Regions from separate parts of the Priestia sp. SB1 genome, predicted to be linked through region 2. Evidence: predicted binding sites of a transcription regulator. Region 2 holds the regulator's gene; the other holds the start of a gene.
The links. The regulator LexA, encoded in region 2, represses DNA repair genes until DNA is damaged. The targets are predictions, from matches to a motif close to CGAACATATGTTCG.

Region 1: WKH56_RS18480 (DUF6434 domain-containing protein) is a predicted target of LexA. The motif match lies at 3,249-3,262, and genes of this name have one in related genera.

Annotation. Positions count from the first base shown of each region.
Region 1 covers NZ_JBBJSS010000005.1:55,673-64,213, reverse strand. Annotated here, with positions in the region: gene WKH56_RS18490 (hypothetical protein) at 161-319, shown strand; gene WKH56_RS18485 (malate:quinone oxidoreductase) at 1,029-2,531, shown strand; gene WKH56_RS18480 (DUF6434 domain-containing protein) at 2,648-3,214, opposite strand; gene WKH56_RS18475 (ADP-ribosylglycohydrolase family protein) at 3,405-4,334, shown strand; gene WKH56_RS18470 (hypothetical protein) at 4,386-4,892, shown strand; gene WKH56_RS18465 (phosphotransferase) at 5,074-5,982, shown strand; gene WKH56_RS18460 (TcaA NTF2-like domain-containing protein) at 6,062-7,774, shown strand; gene WKH56_RS18455 (hypothetical protein) at 7,985-8,541, shown strand, end outside.
Region 2 covers NZ_JBBJSS010000001.1:209,880-218,420, forward strand. Annotated here, with positions in the region: gene sirA (sporulation inhibitor of replication protein SirA) at 1-358, opposite strand, end outside; gene tkt (transketolase) at 508-2,514, opposite strand; gene WKH56_RS01110 (DUF896 domain-containing protein) at 2,682-2,912, opposite strand; gene WKH56_RS01115 (YneB family resolvase-like protein) at 2,982-3,650, opposite strand; gene yneA (cell division suppressor protein YneA) at 3,704-4,033, opposite strand; gene lexA (transcriptional repressor LexA) at 4,180-4,797, shown strand; gene WKH56_RS01130 (magnesium transporter CorA family protein) at 5,007-6,452, shown strand; gene WKH56_RS01135 (hypothetical protein) at 6,520-6,699, opposite strand; gene WKH56_RS01140 (ArnT family glycosyltransferase) at 6,999-8,504, shown strand; gene WKH56_RS01145 (GtrA family protein) at 8,525-8,541, shown strand, end outside.

The DNA.
Region 1 (8,541 bases), on a different contig from region 2:
TATAAGAACAAAAAAACTTTGTATTTGCATTCAGAGTGCACGATAGATAGAATATATTTATTTAGATGAATATGGACAATGCCGAGGTTGTTTCTGGTGCCACAGAGGATTATTTGAATGGAAATTATTTCACCAGGAGAAAAAACAAAGCGGTATTGCAATGTTTGATATACTAAAAGAAGGCGATTTTAAGTTTGAATTTAGCGGTTTTGGTAAAAATCGTGGTATTTGGACGTTTACACGAGAGAATATTCAACCAAGCTCAATAAGAACCAAAACAAGTCACGTGCTAAGCGTGGCTTATTTTGGTGGAAGCTAATAATAACCACGACGCATGAACGATTTAACTAAACAACTTTGAAATAAGAGAAGCATGTAAGGTGCTACTCTTTATCAATAACTATGTCCTATGTAAAAGTCAACATACATGTTAGGTTTTATAACATAAATTTCTGAATAATCATTTACTTATTCACTTATTTCATGGTATGTTATATGACATAGATATTGTAACTTGCAATATGGGCTGGAAATTAGCCATTGCAATATATACTTATTTTTCTAAAAATGCACCTGGATAAGCTGGTGCTCTATACATATATGAATACATCTACGTATAGCTAGTCAAAAAGAATGAAGGCTTTTCTATTTATAGTGCTGATTGTTCTTTGGGCTGAGTATAGTTATAGTAGGTGAAATTTTCAAGGCAGTTATTTTGGTTTTTAAGCTGAATTTTTGGAATAGTTTGTTATTTTATTAATCAATGCTTTGCCACTTAGAAGTAGATATAAAAGTTTCCTAATAAAAGAAAATGCAGACGGAATTTAATAAGTTTTTTGGAATTTGTGGGCGATTTTCTCACTTTTTTATCATTTTTGAATAGTTTATAATCATCAGACAATTATACTGTGATATAGTTATAAGTGAGACAGAAAAAGGTGTGTTCTTAGGTCGCACCTGAATTTTTTTACTACGTAAGCAGGAGCGCCTACATCTTTTTACAAATATAGGGGATGAGGAAGGTTATAATGAGCAACGTACAGAAAAAAACAGACGTTATCTTAATTGGTGCCGGAGTCATGAGCGCAACTTTGGGATCATTACTCAAAGAGTTAGCACCTGAATGGGACATTAAAGTATTTGAAAAACTCGCAGACGCAGGGGAAGAAAGCTCGAACGAATGGAATAATGCAGGGACGGGCCATTCTGCGCTGTGCGAACTAAACTATACATCAGAAAAAGCTGATGGATCTATAGATATAACGAAAGCGATCCGAATTAACGAGCAGTTTCAGCTGTCAAGACAGTTTTGGTCTTATCTTGTAAGCAGCAAGTTGATTCGCAATCCGCAAGATTTTATCATGCCAATTCCGCATATGAGTTTGGTACAAGGGGAAAAAAATGTATCGTTTCTGAAAAAGCGTTTTGAAGCGCTGTCAAACAATCCGTTGTTTCAAGGAATGGAGTATTCCGACAGTCCTGACAAACTAAAAGAATGGATTCCGTTAATCATGAAGGGGCGCACGTCAAATGAACCGATTGCCGCAACTAAAATTGATTCGGGAACAGACGTAAACTTTGGTGCTTTAACACGCATGTTGTTTGACCACCTGAAGAATAAAGGGGTTCACGTTCATTACAAACGAAGTGTAAAAGATATTAAACGTAAAAGTGACGGTATGTGGGAAGTAAAAGTCGCAGATGTAGACAGCGGAAAAGTTGAGTACCACACGGCAAAGTTCATCTTTATCGGTGGTGGAGGCGGAAGCTTGCCTTTACTTCAAAAAACAGGTATTCCTGAATCCAAGCATATTGGAGGATTCCCGGTAAGCGGATTATTTATGGTATGCAATAACCCTGAAGTAATTGCGCAGCACCACGGAAAAGTATACGGAAAAGCCAAAGTCGGAGCTCCGCCAATGTCAGTTCCGCACCTTGATACACGCTATATTGACAACAAAAAGACGCTGTTGTTTGGCCCGTTTGCCGGCTTTTCACCGAAGTTCTTAAAAACAGGTTCAAACCTGGACTTAATCAGTTCTGTAAAGCCGAATAATATTTTAACCATGCTAGCAGCAGGCGTCAAAGAAATGGCGTTAACAAAATATTTAATTCAGCAAGTGCTGTTATCAAATGAAAAACGTGTGGAAGAACTGCGTGAGTTTATCCCGAACGCGAAAAGCGAAGACTGGGATATTGTTGTAGCAGGCCAACGTGTGCAGGTAATCAAAGACACGGAAGCCGGAGGAAAAGGAACGCTTCAGTTTGGTACAGAAGTTGTAAGTGCCGCTGATGGTTCTGTTGCTGCACTTCTTGGCGCTTCTCCTGGTGCGTCAACGGCCGTTCACGTTATGCTTGAAGTATTGGAAAAATGCTTTCCAGAAAACATGAACAAGTGGGAGCCAAAAATAAAAGAAATGATTCCTTCTTATGGCATGTCGTTAGTTGATCATCCAGACTTCTTTAACGAAATTCATGCGTCTACTTCACAGACGCTTGGTTTAATTAAAAAAGAATCCGTTTATAGCTAAAGATTTTACGCCGTAACAAACAGCACATGCGTATGTGAAGAAATCTACAGGCGTGCACAAACACCACCTTTTCTTGAGGTGGTGTTTTAATGCTCTTTATTTATGTAGAGTTTGATTTAAGAGTGGTATTGATTGCTTCCAGGCTGAAGTTTCAAATACTTCCACGCCGCAATTGCATCATCGCGGCTTTTTCCTTTGTTTTTCGGATCGTTAAAAAAATCGCGAATAAAGCGGTTGTACTCAAACTGAGGCGCAATTTCTTTTTGATAAGAAGGCTGCTTTTTTCGTTTTTCTTCTTCATGCCACGCTTTTACCACATCTCGATAGGTTTTCCCTACATTTTTTTTAAAGTAGTTTTGAATATACGTGGAAAAATGAAACGTAGGATGAATGGCTTTCTTAAAAAAAGCCCGTACTTCTTGACTGCAGCGGTGATTTTCCCCAATGACGGTATCTAATGTTAGCGGCGCTTTCGTTTTAGAGGACGAGCGTCTTTTAGAAGGTGATTTTGATTGTTGAGTGTCACCGGTTGTTAAAAACACTTCAATTCTTTTTGAAAGTTCCATTTTAGATCCAGATGGGCTCATGTTGTTTTCTCGGCAAAATTGCTGCAGTTCGGTTTTGAGCCAGTAAAAGTCCGTGAAGTCATTGATAGATAAATTTTTTGTAAGTTCGGGTCTCATTGTTTTCACCTCCATATATTTACAAAGTAATTATAGAACGTTTGTTCTTGTTGGTCAATTGTATTAGAGAACTATGAAGGGATGTTTTTATATTTCTTCCTATTTTATAAAGAAGAAAAAGCATCTAGGCAAGAGATCTCTTGCAAATTCTAAAATCAAACAATTACAATAATAGAAAGGAGTTGATCACATGACGCTACATAAAAAAGTCCTTTCTACGATTCTAGGAGGAGCTGTCGGAGACGCTTTAGGCGTTCCAGTTGAGTTTAAAAAGCGCGATTCATTTCGAATTACAACTATGACCGGCTACGGTACGTATAACCAGCCTGAAGGAACGTGGTCAGATGATACATCTCTGACGATGTGCTTGATTGATAATCTACTAGAAAAACAAGATGAATACGATTTGATGCAAAAGTTTGCGAACTATTGGTCGGATGGCTACTGGACGCCGTACGGAGAAATGTTTGATATTGGCATTGCCACAAGCGAAGCGATTCGCCGCTATAAAAGCGGGCTTCCTAAAGAAGAGTGGGGAGGAAAAGGTGAGTATGACAACGGAAACGGAGCGCTTATGCGTATTGCCCCGCTTGCGTTTACACTATGTGATGAACCTAGCTTTACAAAAAGAAAAGAAGAAATAGAAAGAATTGCGCACGTCACGCACCGCCACTTGCGCTCTACGCTTGGCTGCATTATATACGTGGAGCTGCTTATTCGTCTTCTTGACGGCGACGAGCCTTTTGAAGCATATGAAAACGCGGTAAATCTCTGTCAAAAGCAGTTAACAGGTACGGAGTATGAAGCAGAGTTTTCTGCGTATGAACGAGTGTTAAACCTAAGCTTGCCGCACGCAGCGAGAAATGCAATCGGGTCAACTGGATACGTCGTCAGCTCGCTAGAAGCATCGCTTTGGTCTTTTCTGCAAAGTGATGACTACGAAGAAGCTGTACTTACTGCTGTGAATTTAGGAGAAGACACGGACACAATAGGCTTTATTACGGGTACTATGGCAGGAGTATATTATGAGCTGGAGGGCATTCCTGAAGAGTGGGTTTGTCAGCTTGCTAAAAAAGAAGAGTTAGAGAAGGCTTGTAAGAAGTTTGCGGATATATGTTAATGGATCATAAAAATTACTCAAAAGTTCGGAGGAGATAAAGTGAAGTTTTGTATGGATTTTGGCGATACCAATTTTATTGGAGTGGCAAACGCAAAAGAGTACCAATCATTTGTCGATGAGGATTGGGAGCTAGACCAGCTTCTGAACCACTTCGGCAGTGAAATGAAAAAGAGAAATATCCTAGTATGTCAAATGACAGAAGAAGGAATTGAACACTCCTGGAACGTAGAAGTGAATATTGGAACAGAGTCGGATATAGATACATACTTTAGGAAAGCAACAGGTTATATAAATGTAACCAATCATCAGCTTTATCTCGTAGATTATGACTGCCTTACGATGGCCGCCCAGTTTGAAGATCAGTTAGTGCCTGATGAAAACTGTTTTAAGTATAGAATAGATATTAAAAACGGTATGTACAAGCTCGAGCTTATTCAATTTTATAATGTTGACCAAGATGAGTATACAGGAAATGACCAAACAGATCTTTTATTGAACTTTATTAAGATGGAGCATGTTGAAGAAACAGCCGATAAGGTATTTTGGTGTACGTATTAAGTAGTAAACGTACCGTAGGCTACTAACTTAGAGGCGTAGTGTGCCGTTCTAAGGCATCCTATCTTATTTATATATTTACTGAAACCCTCTGGCTTTGCGTCAGAGGGTTTTTATGGTCAAAATCATTTATAATATACTTTTACATAACATACAAACTAAACGTTAAAGAAAGGTGATCACAGTGCCAAATGCATGGGATGCAGAACAAATCGTATCATCAGCGCTTGCCAAAACGCTAATCGAGACGCAGTTTCCAGAACTTGCGCCCGCTACAATTTCGCTGCTTGGCTACGGCTTTGACAATACGGTTTATCAAGTAAACGACCGCTTTGTGTTTCGGTTTCCAAGAAGAGAACTCGCAGTGAGACTATTAAAAACAGAAAATCAGCTTTTACCAAGTCTTGCTTCTCAGCTGCCTCTATCGATTGCAGAGCCCATTTTTTTCGGTAAGCCGAATGCAGGCTATCCTTGGCCGTTTACGGGCTATCACTACGTGCAAGGAACTCCGCCTGCAAGATTAACAGAAGAAGAGCGTGTACAATCGGCTTCTGTATTAGCAAGGTTTCTTCGTGCGCTACATCACTATCCTCATCTAAAAGCGCAAGAGCTTGGCGTGCCGTTTGATGAGCTAAATCGGCTTGATATGATGAAGCGAAAGCCTGCGCTAGAGAAATATGTTGAGCAAATGAAAGAGCATAACCTTTATTCTAACCAAGGAGTTCTTGAAGACTATGTAAATGACATACAAGAAATTAAGTATCAAGAAAAACATGTACTAGTTCACGGAGATATTCATATTAAGAACATGATTGTTGATCAAAACAATATGGTTTCAGGCATTATTGACTGGGGAGACGTTCATATTGGTCATCCGGCAGTTGACCTAGCGATTGCCTATAGCTTCCTACCATCTAAAGGAAGAGCTCGTTTTTTCAAAGAATACGGAGAAGTAGATGAAGAAACGCACAGGCTTGCAAAATGGAAAGCCGTATTTACAACCGTAGTGCTTGTGGCACATAGCTACGATCAAGGAGATAAACAAACGTTAGAAGCGGTTCTAGAAAGCTTGAACCTGATTTTTCAAGAGTAATAAAACTGTAATAGAATTTCTGTTCAATTCCTGTATAGTTAAGAAAGGATAAAAATAAAAACAACAGGTGAAGCAAACGATGAATACAAGCCACTGGAATGAATCAGCAGCACATTTACTAGAAAGGTGGATAAAGCTATATAAAGAAAAAACATTTCTTATTGAAGAAACGGAATCTTTAAACATACTAAAAGAAGAAGTAGACGGGATGGATAAAGAAAAATTCCTCTCCATAGTAGAACGTCAGCTGCAGAAAGTGTATGACGAACTGGAAAAAGAACGGACAGAGTACAATATGAACAATAGTGAATATACAATGGTGACGTTTCTTTCAAGCGACTATCCGGAGTACATAAAAAAGCGTCAAAGCAATATGAGACAGTTTGAACAGTTAACAAACATACATAGGAATGTGACAGAGTTTTTCGGAAAAGAACTTTTTTCTGAAGCGGATATGGTAGCGTTTAGAAACGACTTTTTTCAACTAACAGAAAGACATGCTAACACGTCATTGCTAAAAGAAATCAAGGAAAGCTGGAATGCTTATTTGCCCGCGTTCGTTGACTTTCAAAAAAAGCATGAGCATGTAAAACAAGCGATAGCCACAGTACTCGAAGAAGACAAGATTTTGAAGCAAGAATGGCATCAGCTAAGCAAAAACAAATTGGTGACCAAACAAAAAGCGACCGCCTTTCGCACAAAGCAGCATGAGCTAAATGAAAACATTCGAAAAGCCACAACTGCACAAAAACAGTTACTCGAACTGCACTGGCCGGATGTTCGCAGTCAGTTTGATGCGCTACAAGAAAAAATGAGCGGAAGTCTTTCTACCGTGCTGAAAGAAACGGAACGCAGTATGGAAGTGATTAGCCAAAACGATGCAAATGAACATGCCAAGTTAAAGCAATCACTTACCGACCTACATGCAGTCCACAAAGTCGACGCTCATCAAACGTGGTTAGCGGCTTTTATTAAAAAATCACGACCATTTTTTAACGAACTGAGTGAAGATATAAAGGATACTCGGTGTCAAGAGCTATGGAACCGAATTTACGGCATGTATAAAGGAATAGCAGTAAACGAGTTTATTGTTGCATATGAAGAATTTTTAGCGCTTCAGCCGCTTGCCAGTGTAAAAAGCACGGAAATACCAAAGCCATTAGCTCGGTTAAAGGTAGATATAGAACCTGTTACACTGCCATCCTACGCAGACTTTCCCGTGCTCAAAAAGCAGCAATCATCACGGCGCACTTTTCCTATTTTAATAGGAGGCGCTATTGTCCTGGTCTTATTACTGACGATTGTATATATGAATCGTGACAATCAAACGGCAGAAACAAGCTCAGATATAAAAGTTACGGCCAGCACGAAACCGTTAAAAAATGAACAGCCTAAGCCAGATGCTGTCAGCAAAACGGAGCTTGAAAACTTTTTTATCTCCTATAAAGCTGCTTACTTTTCAAGTTTAAACAGCGGAGACTTTAGTGGGATGGCACCTTATATCGACTCGAATCAGCCAGTGTATAAACAGCTGAAAAGCTACATCACATCACTTGCCGGCAAAAACGTATCGTTTGCTAACGATCAATTTTTAGTGACAAAAACAGAGTCACATGATGACGGAACCTACAGCATTTATACAAACGAAGTGTACACGTTCACTGATTCATATGACGCGAGCACGCAGTTCAAAAAAGAACGAATCTACCATGTGAAAACTGCTGGTAAAGACAAACTTCAAATTACTAAAATTGATACATTAACAGATGAGCAGAAGCCGGTGGAAGAGTGAATGGTTTCTGAGAGATTATGAACAACCGCTAGTTCCTTTTTGGAGCTAGCGGTTGTTGTGGTTGGAGGCGACTTTTCCTTTTTTGGTAGAGTGGTAGCGACTATTTGTGAGTCTTTCATTCATTAAGCTCATGTCTCTCCTAGTATAAGTGTGGTAGTATCGAACATGTATAAAATATAGGTCGTAACATAAGTAAAAGGAGGTGCTATGATGAAAAAACGCACAAAAATAGTTAGTGCAGTCATTGCTGGAGCTACTATTTTAATAGGAGGTATATGGATGGGAAATGAAACCCGTTATCCAAACGTCCCCGCTTTTAATGATCACTTTACACGAGAATTTTTAGAAAAAGATAAAAAAGTAGATGATGGATTTTATGAGTTTAAATCGAAGACAGGGCAGTATACGATGTGGTTTCCAGAGGAGTATCAGTTAATTCATGAAAATAAAGAAGACTACTCTCTCAATGGAAATGCTTATGAGCGATGGGTGGCTTCTTCGGAAAACTCCTTTAATAATAAAAATGGAATTTCATACATAAACGTAGAACTGGCAGAGAAGGTAAAAGAAAATGAGGAGGTAAATGTAGAGAGTCTGTTCAAAAAGAACCTACATGTGAATCAACCAAAAAAGATAGAAACAGCGCATATCAGTATATATTACGATTCAGCATATACATATTTTAAAGGAACTGAAGAAAAAGTTGTAAAGAACAATATCAAGTATGTTCCAAATACATATGTAGCATATATAGCAGATGAAAATAC
Region 2 (8,541 bases):
GCTTGCGTAATACTTCAAAAAAAGCTGTCTCAGCATCAACATTGCCATCTCCTTCAATTGTTATACAGCGATTCGTTAATTTTATAGATGCTCGACTTTTTTTATGAGGATACTCCAGCACAAACGTCTCTTGATGAGTAAAAAAATGAGGATAATGAGAAAACGCCTGAAGTAATTCTCGTTGAATAAATGAATTGGGCAGTTGGCGAGTAATGTAATGAACTTGTTTTTGTAAATGCGTTTCCTGCAAGTGACGTTTCATTTTATATTCAATCAGCAGCTGATAAATGAGCTTTTCTCTTCGAAAATAGGATGATGCAACTTCTTCCTCCATTAAATATACTTCATACGTTCTCACGATTCATCCTCCCTTTCGGCTCGTTCTTTTTTGTACTATTATACCGAATGGTGTACGCAATGCTTGTCTATCGATGAAAAAATTTCTTTGTTTTTTTGTCGAAAAAAAAGAGCAGACCATAGGAGTCTGCTCTTTCTTGTGAAAAAGAATTATGCATTAAGCAAGCTTTTCACTTTTGCTACTACATTTTCAACTGTAAAACCAAATTCTTTCATGATTGTTTCACCAGGAGCAGATGCACCGAAGTGATTAATACCAAGAACTTGTCCCTCGTCTCCAACATAGCGTTCCCAGCCAAGTGTAGAAGCCATTTCAATACCTAAACGTTTTTTCACTGATTTAGGGATAACACTTTCTTTGTACTCAGCAGATTGCTCTTCGAAACGATCCCATGCAGGCATACTTACTACAGATACATCAATGCCTTCTGCAGCTAATGCTTTTTGTGCTTCTACTGCTAGGCTTACTTCAGAGCCTGTTGCAAGTATTAATGCATCCGCTTGGTCTTTACCAGCTTTAGATACAACGTACGCGCCTTTAGACACGCCTTCGTATGCATTTTCTTTTGTACCTTCAAGCGTTGGCAAGTTTTGACGAGTCAATACAAGCGCCGTTGGGCGGTCAGTTGATTCTAATGCTAAGCGCCATGCAGCAGCTGTTTCATTTGCATCTGCAGGACGAACCACTGAAAGACCTGGCATTGCACGAAGTGATGGCAATTGTTCAATTGGCTCATGTGTTGGGCCGTCTTCTCCAACTGCGATACTGTCATGTGTGAATACATATGTTACAGGAAGCTTCATTAAAGCTGCTAAGCGAATTGCTGGGCGAAGATAATCAGAGAATACAAAGAATGTTCCTCCGAATACTTTTACACCGCCGTGTAGAGCCATACCGTTTAATGCAGCTCCCATTGCAAATTCACGTACACCGAACCAAATATTACGTCCGCTGTAATCAGCTGCAGTGAAGTCTTCTGAACCTTTAATCATTGTTTTATTTGACCCAGCTAAGTCAGCTGAACCGCCGAAGAATTGAGGTACAGCTTGTGCTACTGCGTTTAATACTTCTCCAGAAGAAGCACGGCTAGCTAGGCTTGAACCCGTTTCGTATGCTGGAAGCGTTTCTTCCCAGCCTTCCGGTAACTTTCCTTCTACTGCTAGTTCAAATTGACGACCTAGTTCAGGATATTTTTCTTTATACTGTGCAAATACATCGTTCCATTCGTTTTCTTTCTTTTGGCCATCTTCAGCAATTGTAGCTTTGAAGTGAGCATACACTTCTTCTGGCACATAGAAATCTTCTTCAAATGTCCATGCATAAGCTTCTTTTGTTAATTTTGTTTCATCGGAACCTAATGGAGAACCGTGCACGCCAGAAGTACCCGCGTGGTTTGGAGAACCAAATCCGATTGTTGTTTTTACTTCAATTAGCGTTGGGCGTGTTAAATCGCCTTTTGCTTCTTCAATTGCGTTTGCAATCGCTGTCAAGTCATTGCCGTCTTCAACACGAATTACTTGCCATCCGTAAGCCTTGAAACGATCTTCTACGTTCTCAGAGAACGAGCGATCTAAATCTCCGTCTAAAGAAATATCATTTGAATCGTATAAAACAACTAAGCGTCCTAATTTTAAGTGTGCCGCTAATGAAGCTGCTTCAGCAGATACACCTTCCATTAAGTCTCCGTCACCACAAATACCATACGTAAAGTGGTCTACAATTTCTAAACCTTCTTTGTTGTATGTTTCAGCTAAATGACGTTCTGCCATTGCTTTACCAACAGCCATTGCAATACCTTGTCCTAGTGGACCAGTTGTTGCATCAACACCTGCTGTATGACCGAACTCTGGATGACCTGGTGTTTTGCTTCCCCATTGACGGAAGTTTTTAAGGTCTTCAATTGATAAGTCATATCCAGCTAAATGAAGCAAGCTGTATAATAGTGCCGATCCGTGTCCTGCTGATAATACAAAGCGGTCACGGTTGAACCAGTTTGGATTCTTTGGATTGATGTTCATAAATTTTGTCCACAATGTATACGCCATTGGAGCAGCTCCCATTGGCATACCTGGGTGACCTGAATTTGCTTTCTCAATCGCATCGATTGATAAAGTACGAATTGTTGCAATCGAAAGATCTTCAATACGTTGTGTCATACTCTTCATTCCTTTCAAAACTATGTACATATGTTATCATACTAATGATTTGCTTATTTGTACAATACTTGAACCAAAAAAATTTCCACTTTTACAGTTTTTGTGTGCCTTATTAAAAATATACAAAAAACTAGAGGGAACTCTCCCTCTAGTTTTACTAGAACGTCTTAGTGAAGACGCTTCTTTTTGCTCTCTTTTAACTTCTTAGGCGTAACATCTTTACCTTCCTCGTCCACAACTTTAATCGTATGAAGGTGGTTTGTCATAGATTGTCGGAAAACTTTTAAATATTCCTGACGTAGCTCTTGCTGTTCTTTCGCTTCAGATTCTGTCAGACCTTCAGCCTTTGCCTTTTTTGAAAGAGCATTAATACGAGCAAGTTTATCTTTTGATAGCATATAAAACCTATCTCCTTATAATCAATAATTAAAATTACCGAACAGTTCCGGCAACATGTAGTCATCTTACTAAATCTCTTTCGTTTTATCAAGAGATTGAGCACTCTCTTGATACTCTTGATAGCGACGATGTACCGTTGCTTTTGAAATATTATAACCAAAACCTTTTAGCGTAACTGAAATTTCAGCAAAGGTTAAGCCGTTATGACGAAGGCGGACAATTTCTTCAATCGGCGCTTCTTTTTTTTCTCTTCCTGAGTTAACTCCTTGATTTTTTAAATTTTGCTGCGGACGATAACCGTTTTCTACGGCTCTTTTCATTCCTCTTTTAATTTTAGCGTTATGTAATTTCCGCTGATGCTCTTCCACTAAGCTAATAATATCTAACACCATCGAATCAGATTCTGAAAGCTGAAGCTGACCTTGATGACTAATCGTATAGATCGTAGCATTTTCTTTATGAAAAGCATGAAGAAGCGCGATTCGGGCATTTCCTCTGCCTAATCGCGTTTCGTCTTGAATGAGCAGCACAGATATTTTTTCTTCTTTCATTGTATGAAGAACATCCAATATACCCTCTCTGTCTACGTCATATCCGCTTGCTTTTTCCATTACGACTTTTTTTACGTTTAGATGGTGAAGATCAGCAAGCTTTTTTAATTCTTCTTGCTGGCGCTGTAAAGATGTTTCTTGGGTTTTTTTATCCGTACTTACACGGCAATAAATAATGGCGTCCACTTTTATCACGACCTTTTCGGCTTCTAACAATATTCAGGAACGGCCGTTACACACTACTGTTCAATTGCCACTTGATTATGTAACTCTTTTTTTAAAACAGGAATATATAATTTATCTCCAGGAGATAAAGACTGGGCAGTGTCTGAGTTTAGATCATTGACGTCTTCAACCCATTTGACAAATTCATTGGTGGTCAAATGATGGTGATTATGATACTTGTTGGACAAGTCCCAAAGCGTATCTCCTTTTGTAATAGTAACCGTTGAATATTTGTCTAAATCTACTTTATCCGCTCCTAAAACCAGCGTCAATACATATGTAAGTGCAGCGATAACTGCAAAAAAAATAGCGTAATGTTTCATAGAATGTAAGAATTGGTGCATATTATGATCCCCCTATCAGAATATATGTTCTTATTTTATTGAGAACATTTGTTTCTGTCAATGGAATTCTTCGAACTTATGTTTGTATATTGACACATCACGTGGTATAATTCACCTAAAGAATAGCTAAAATCGAGGTGAAAAATATGAAGCTATCAAAACGTCAACAAGACATACTAGATTTTATTAAGCACGAAGTAAAATTAAAAGGTTATCCGCCTTCTGTTCGTGAGATTGGGGAAGCGGTGGGATTAGCCTCTAGCTCCACTGTACACGGGCATTTAGCTCGTTTAGAAAGCAAAGGGTTAATTCGCAGAGATCCAACAAAACCAAGAGCAATCGAAGTTCTTCAACTAGACGAAGTAAACATCCCTAAAAGCAATGTCATTAATGTTCCTGTTATCGGTAAAGTAACAGCGGGTCTTCCTATAACAGCCGTTGAAAATGTGGAAGAATATTTCCCTCTTCCAGATAAATTCGTTTCTCCAGATGATCATGTATTTATGCTTGAAATTATGGGAGAAAGTATGATTGAAGCAGGTATTCTAGATGGCGATATGGTAATCGTACGTCAGCAGCAAACTGCTAATAACGGAGATATTGTGGTCGCTATGACCGAGGACAACGAAGCAACGGTAAAACGTTTCTTTAAAGAAGAAAATTTCGTTCGTTTACAGCCTGAAAATTCAACGATGGCGCCTATTATTCTTCGCCACGTAACGATTTTAGGAAAAGTCACTGGTGTATATCGCACGATTCACTAATTACACACTGTATGTAAAACCAACTAATCATGATGTTAGTTGGTTTTTTACGTTTGTTTTCTAAAAAAATTGGCATATTATAAATGATACGTCGAATCATTACAGGCAGGTAGAGCGGTTTTTATAAAGCCTGTTTTACCTTTTACTTTCTGTCTGCATTTTTTCGACTCTCAAAAAAAATACAACCGACTATAAGAAGGATGTAGTTTATGACCAATACACCAAGGAAAACAGAACCATTTCAAACTATTATGCCTACCAAAGCAATGAACATGTTTCTTTTTCCTTTTTCCTTTGATCGAAAAAATAAAGAGCAGCTTGTTCATGCACTAGAAGCAAATATGTTTGAGTTTTTTTCCATTCAAAACAAACATGTAGAAAAAGAATACTACGGAGAACAGTATTACGTATCTCATGATAGCTTGGATCAATATTTTCTTCCTTACATTGAATGTATTCTATTTCCTGATTCGTGCGAAAAAGAAGGCTTGCTTCGATTTTCAAAAAAAATAGACCATACCGTTACGCTACAAACTTCCTCCACCACCGTGTCTAGCAACGTGCTGTCTGTGGATGTTTTTTTATGTCCTTTTGAAATTGGCGTCATGACCATTCGCACTGAGATGAGTCATAATCATTACACCTATGATGACATTTTAGAATTCATGAATCATTTTCGTGTATTAGAACCGAAGCTTGCTGAAGAGCATGGATCCACCATTACCTATGAACATCATCGCTATAGCAAAGTACAGGATTATATTTTTTCACAGCTCGCGCCATTTTTGAACGAACACATCAAAAAAGAAGCGACGCGTGAACAGCACGTCGGGAGTCTTCCTTATTTTATCGATGAACGGATGTTTGTATTAAGTTATGTAACGGTAAATCAAGAGCAAGAAATTAACTCCACAACTTTATTTCGTACTGGGCAGCTAAATAGCTATACGCCTGACGGGAAACCGTTTATCTCTGCACACAACCATGAGTATATTAAAACGTATAATACCAAACACGTGTATTCCAGATGGGCTCCTGAAACCTATTACGTTATAACAGACCATGTGTTTTCGTGTATTTCTAAATCGACAGACTCTAAAACGGATCAGCTTTTGATGAATCATCTATTTGGCCAGCATTACTATAATTTATTTTTGCATTTTTTCTATAAAATCGTGTTGCTAAAACTATCCTATGAGTATTCTCAGCTCACGTTTCATAAAAATTCAGAGGGCATCGAGCGACTAATTCGCTCTATTACTGTATTTTCAGGTAAATATTTATTTTTAGAAATTAGCTCTCGCACGGAAGGTCAAGAGTTTTCTGAGCTCTTTAAAAAAATCTTCCACATCAATTCTCTTTATCAAGAAGTCAAAGAAACCCTTGGTACTTTGTATCAAAATCAAGAGAAAATCGCGGCCAAGCGTCACAATTACTTATTATTAATTTTAACGATTTATACCGTTCTTTCCGGTATTTACGGAATGAATTTAGTTATTAGCAAGCTAAAGGGAAACATCAATTGGGATAGTATGAAGCAGTTTTCTATCTTTGAATATATCGCTTTAATAGTAGCTTTATCAGGAATTCTGATCAGCATTAGTCTCGGAGTGAGTTCCCTATGGAATTTATTAAAAGATCGATTTAAAACATAAAAGCTGTTCCCATCAGAAAACACATGATAAAAAAGAAGAGATTGAGACATAACTAAATCAAGCGAGTCTAAAGGGAAACAAATGAAATAAATAAGCTAGCAGGGATTGCTTGTGACACCTCTGTTGATTTCCGTGCAAGACTTCGCTTTCCGCGGGCGGCCGGTGAGCCTCCTCGTCGCTTGCGCTCCTGCGGGGTCTCACCCCTTCCGCTTTTCCCGCAGGAGTCTTCGTCTTGCCCTCCAATCAACTGCTGGAAAGAACTAAACAAATGAAACCTACGTTCACCATAAAAAACGAACCATCAAACATGATGATTAATGGTTCGTTTTTCCCTTCGACTAAAATCCTTTTTTTCCAACCTCTTTTATCTATTACTAAATCACTGTCTACTCCGCTGAACCTTTTATTACACGTTGTGCCGCTGTTGTAATTTCAGAACAATCTAATATTATACTCTATAAGAAAAATATATACAAAATAATAAAATATGGTATCATAGGGTAGGAATTTTGTACCTTATCTTTGAAATAATTTGCAGGAGGTAATATGCTTAACTCATTTTTATCCAAAAGCCTGATTCTTTTATGTGTCATGATTCTTACATGGTCTCTATGGGGCAGTTATAGTGCGATGACAAATTCATTGGACTTAAAAGGCTTGGCTTTAAGTAATTCATTTATTATTGAAGGAATATGTATCACTTTCCTTGTCATTTTTCTAATAGCTATTGCAAGTAGATACATGAACAAAACTGTTTTTTTTATTTCACTGATTGTTTTGACCTTAGGTGTTCGATTAGCATGGATGCTTTCTGTTCAAACACCTGTAAAATCTGACTTTCTTGTCATGCTAGATGCCGCACGTAATATCGCAAAAGGAAATTATGAATTTAACCAAAGCGTTTATTTCACTACATGGGTATATCAGCTAGGCTTTTCATTCTATGAATCTATTGTTATTCGCTGTTTTGGAGATAGCATTTTCACATTAAAATTGTTAAATATTTTTTATTCTACTGGAACCGTTATTTTTATTTATCTAATTGGCGCTAAAGTATTTAACGAACTTGCTGGGAGAATGGCAGCTTTCCTATATGCGTTCTACATTCCGAACATTCTCTACAGCTCAGTGTTAACCAATCAGCATTTAGCTACTTTTTTATTTTATGCAGCTTTTTACCTTATTATAAAAAGATTTGCTCATAACAAGTTTAGCTGGCTTTATATTGGTCTTCTATTGTCGTTAGGAAATTTAATGCGCCCTCTGGGACCCATTATTATCGTTGCTGTTTTCATTTATTTCATCTTGCAAATTCTTCAACCTTACATTGAAGCGAAGGATGCTGCTGAGTTAAAAACTCGTCGAAAGAAAATAGGAAAAAACCTCGTAGGCGTACTGGCTACTTTTTTTATTGCAAATGCGCTGATCAACTACTCTTTTGTAGCGAGCGGTATTTCTAAATATCCTTTAAGTAACAGAGATCCTTTATGGAAATTCGTTATTGGCTTTAATTATGAAACAAGCGGTTCTTATTCTTCAGAGGATGCTAGTCGTTTTATGGGTATGCCAATTGGAGAAAAACGAGCTGAAGCAGAAAAAGAAGTAATTAAAGAGCGAGTAGCAGATAAAGAGCAACTTTTAGATCTCTTTCACATTAAATTCCTGAATATGTGGGGAGGAACGGATGCATCTACATTTTGGAGTATTTCATTAACTCCTCAAGAAGATGTACCTTTTAATAAAGAGAAATTAATTAGTGCTGCTCAAAGTTATGAAAGAATCATTTACGTTTCAACTACTATTCTTTCCATTATTGGACTTATATGTTTATTCCTGAAGAAGCAGGATAAATATCCGTATACACTGTTTTTATTACTAATCATAGGATACGTTCTTATTCACTTGCTTATTGAAATTCAAACTCGCTATCGATTCTTTATTTTTCCAAGCTTTATGCTGCTCGAAGGGTTTGGTATTTCAGTGATTCTATCTTATTTACTAGTACGGTTTACTAAAAATAAGCCACAGGCAAAATGTGAAGAGATAAATTAAATGGAAGGGATTATGCAACCGTGATAAAATTCCTGAA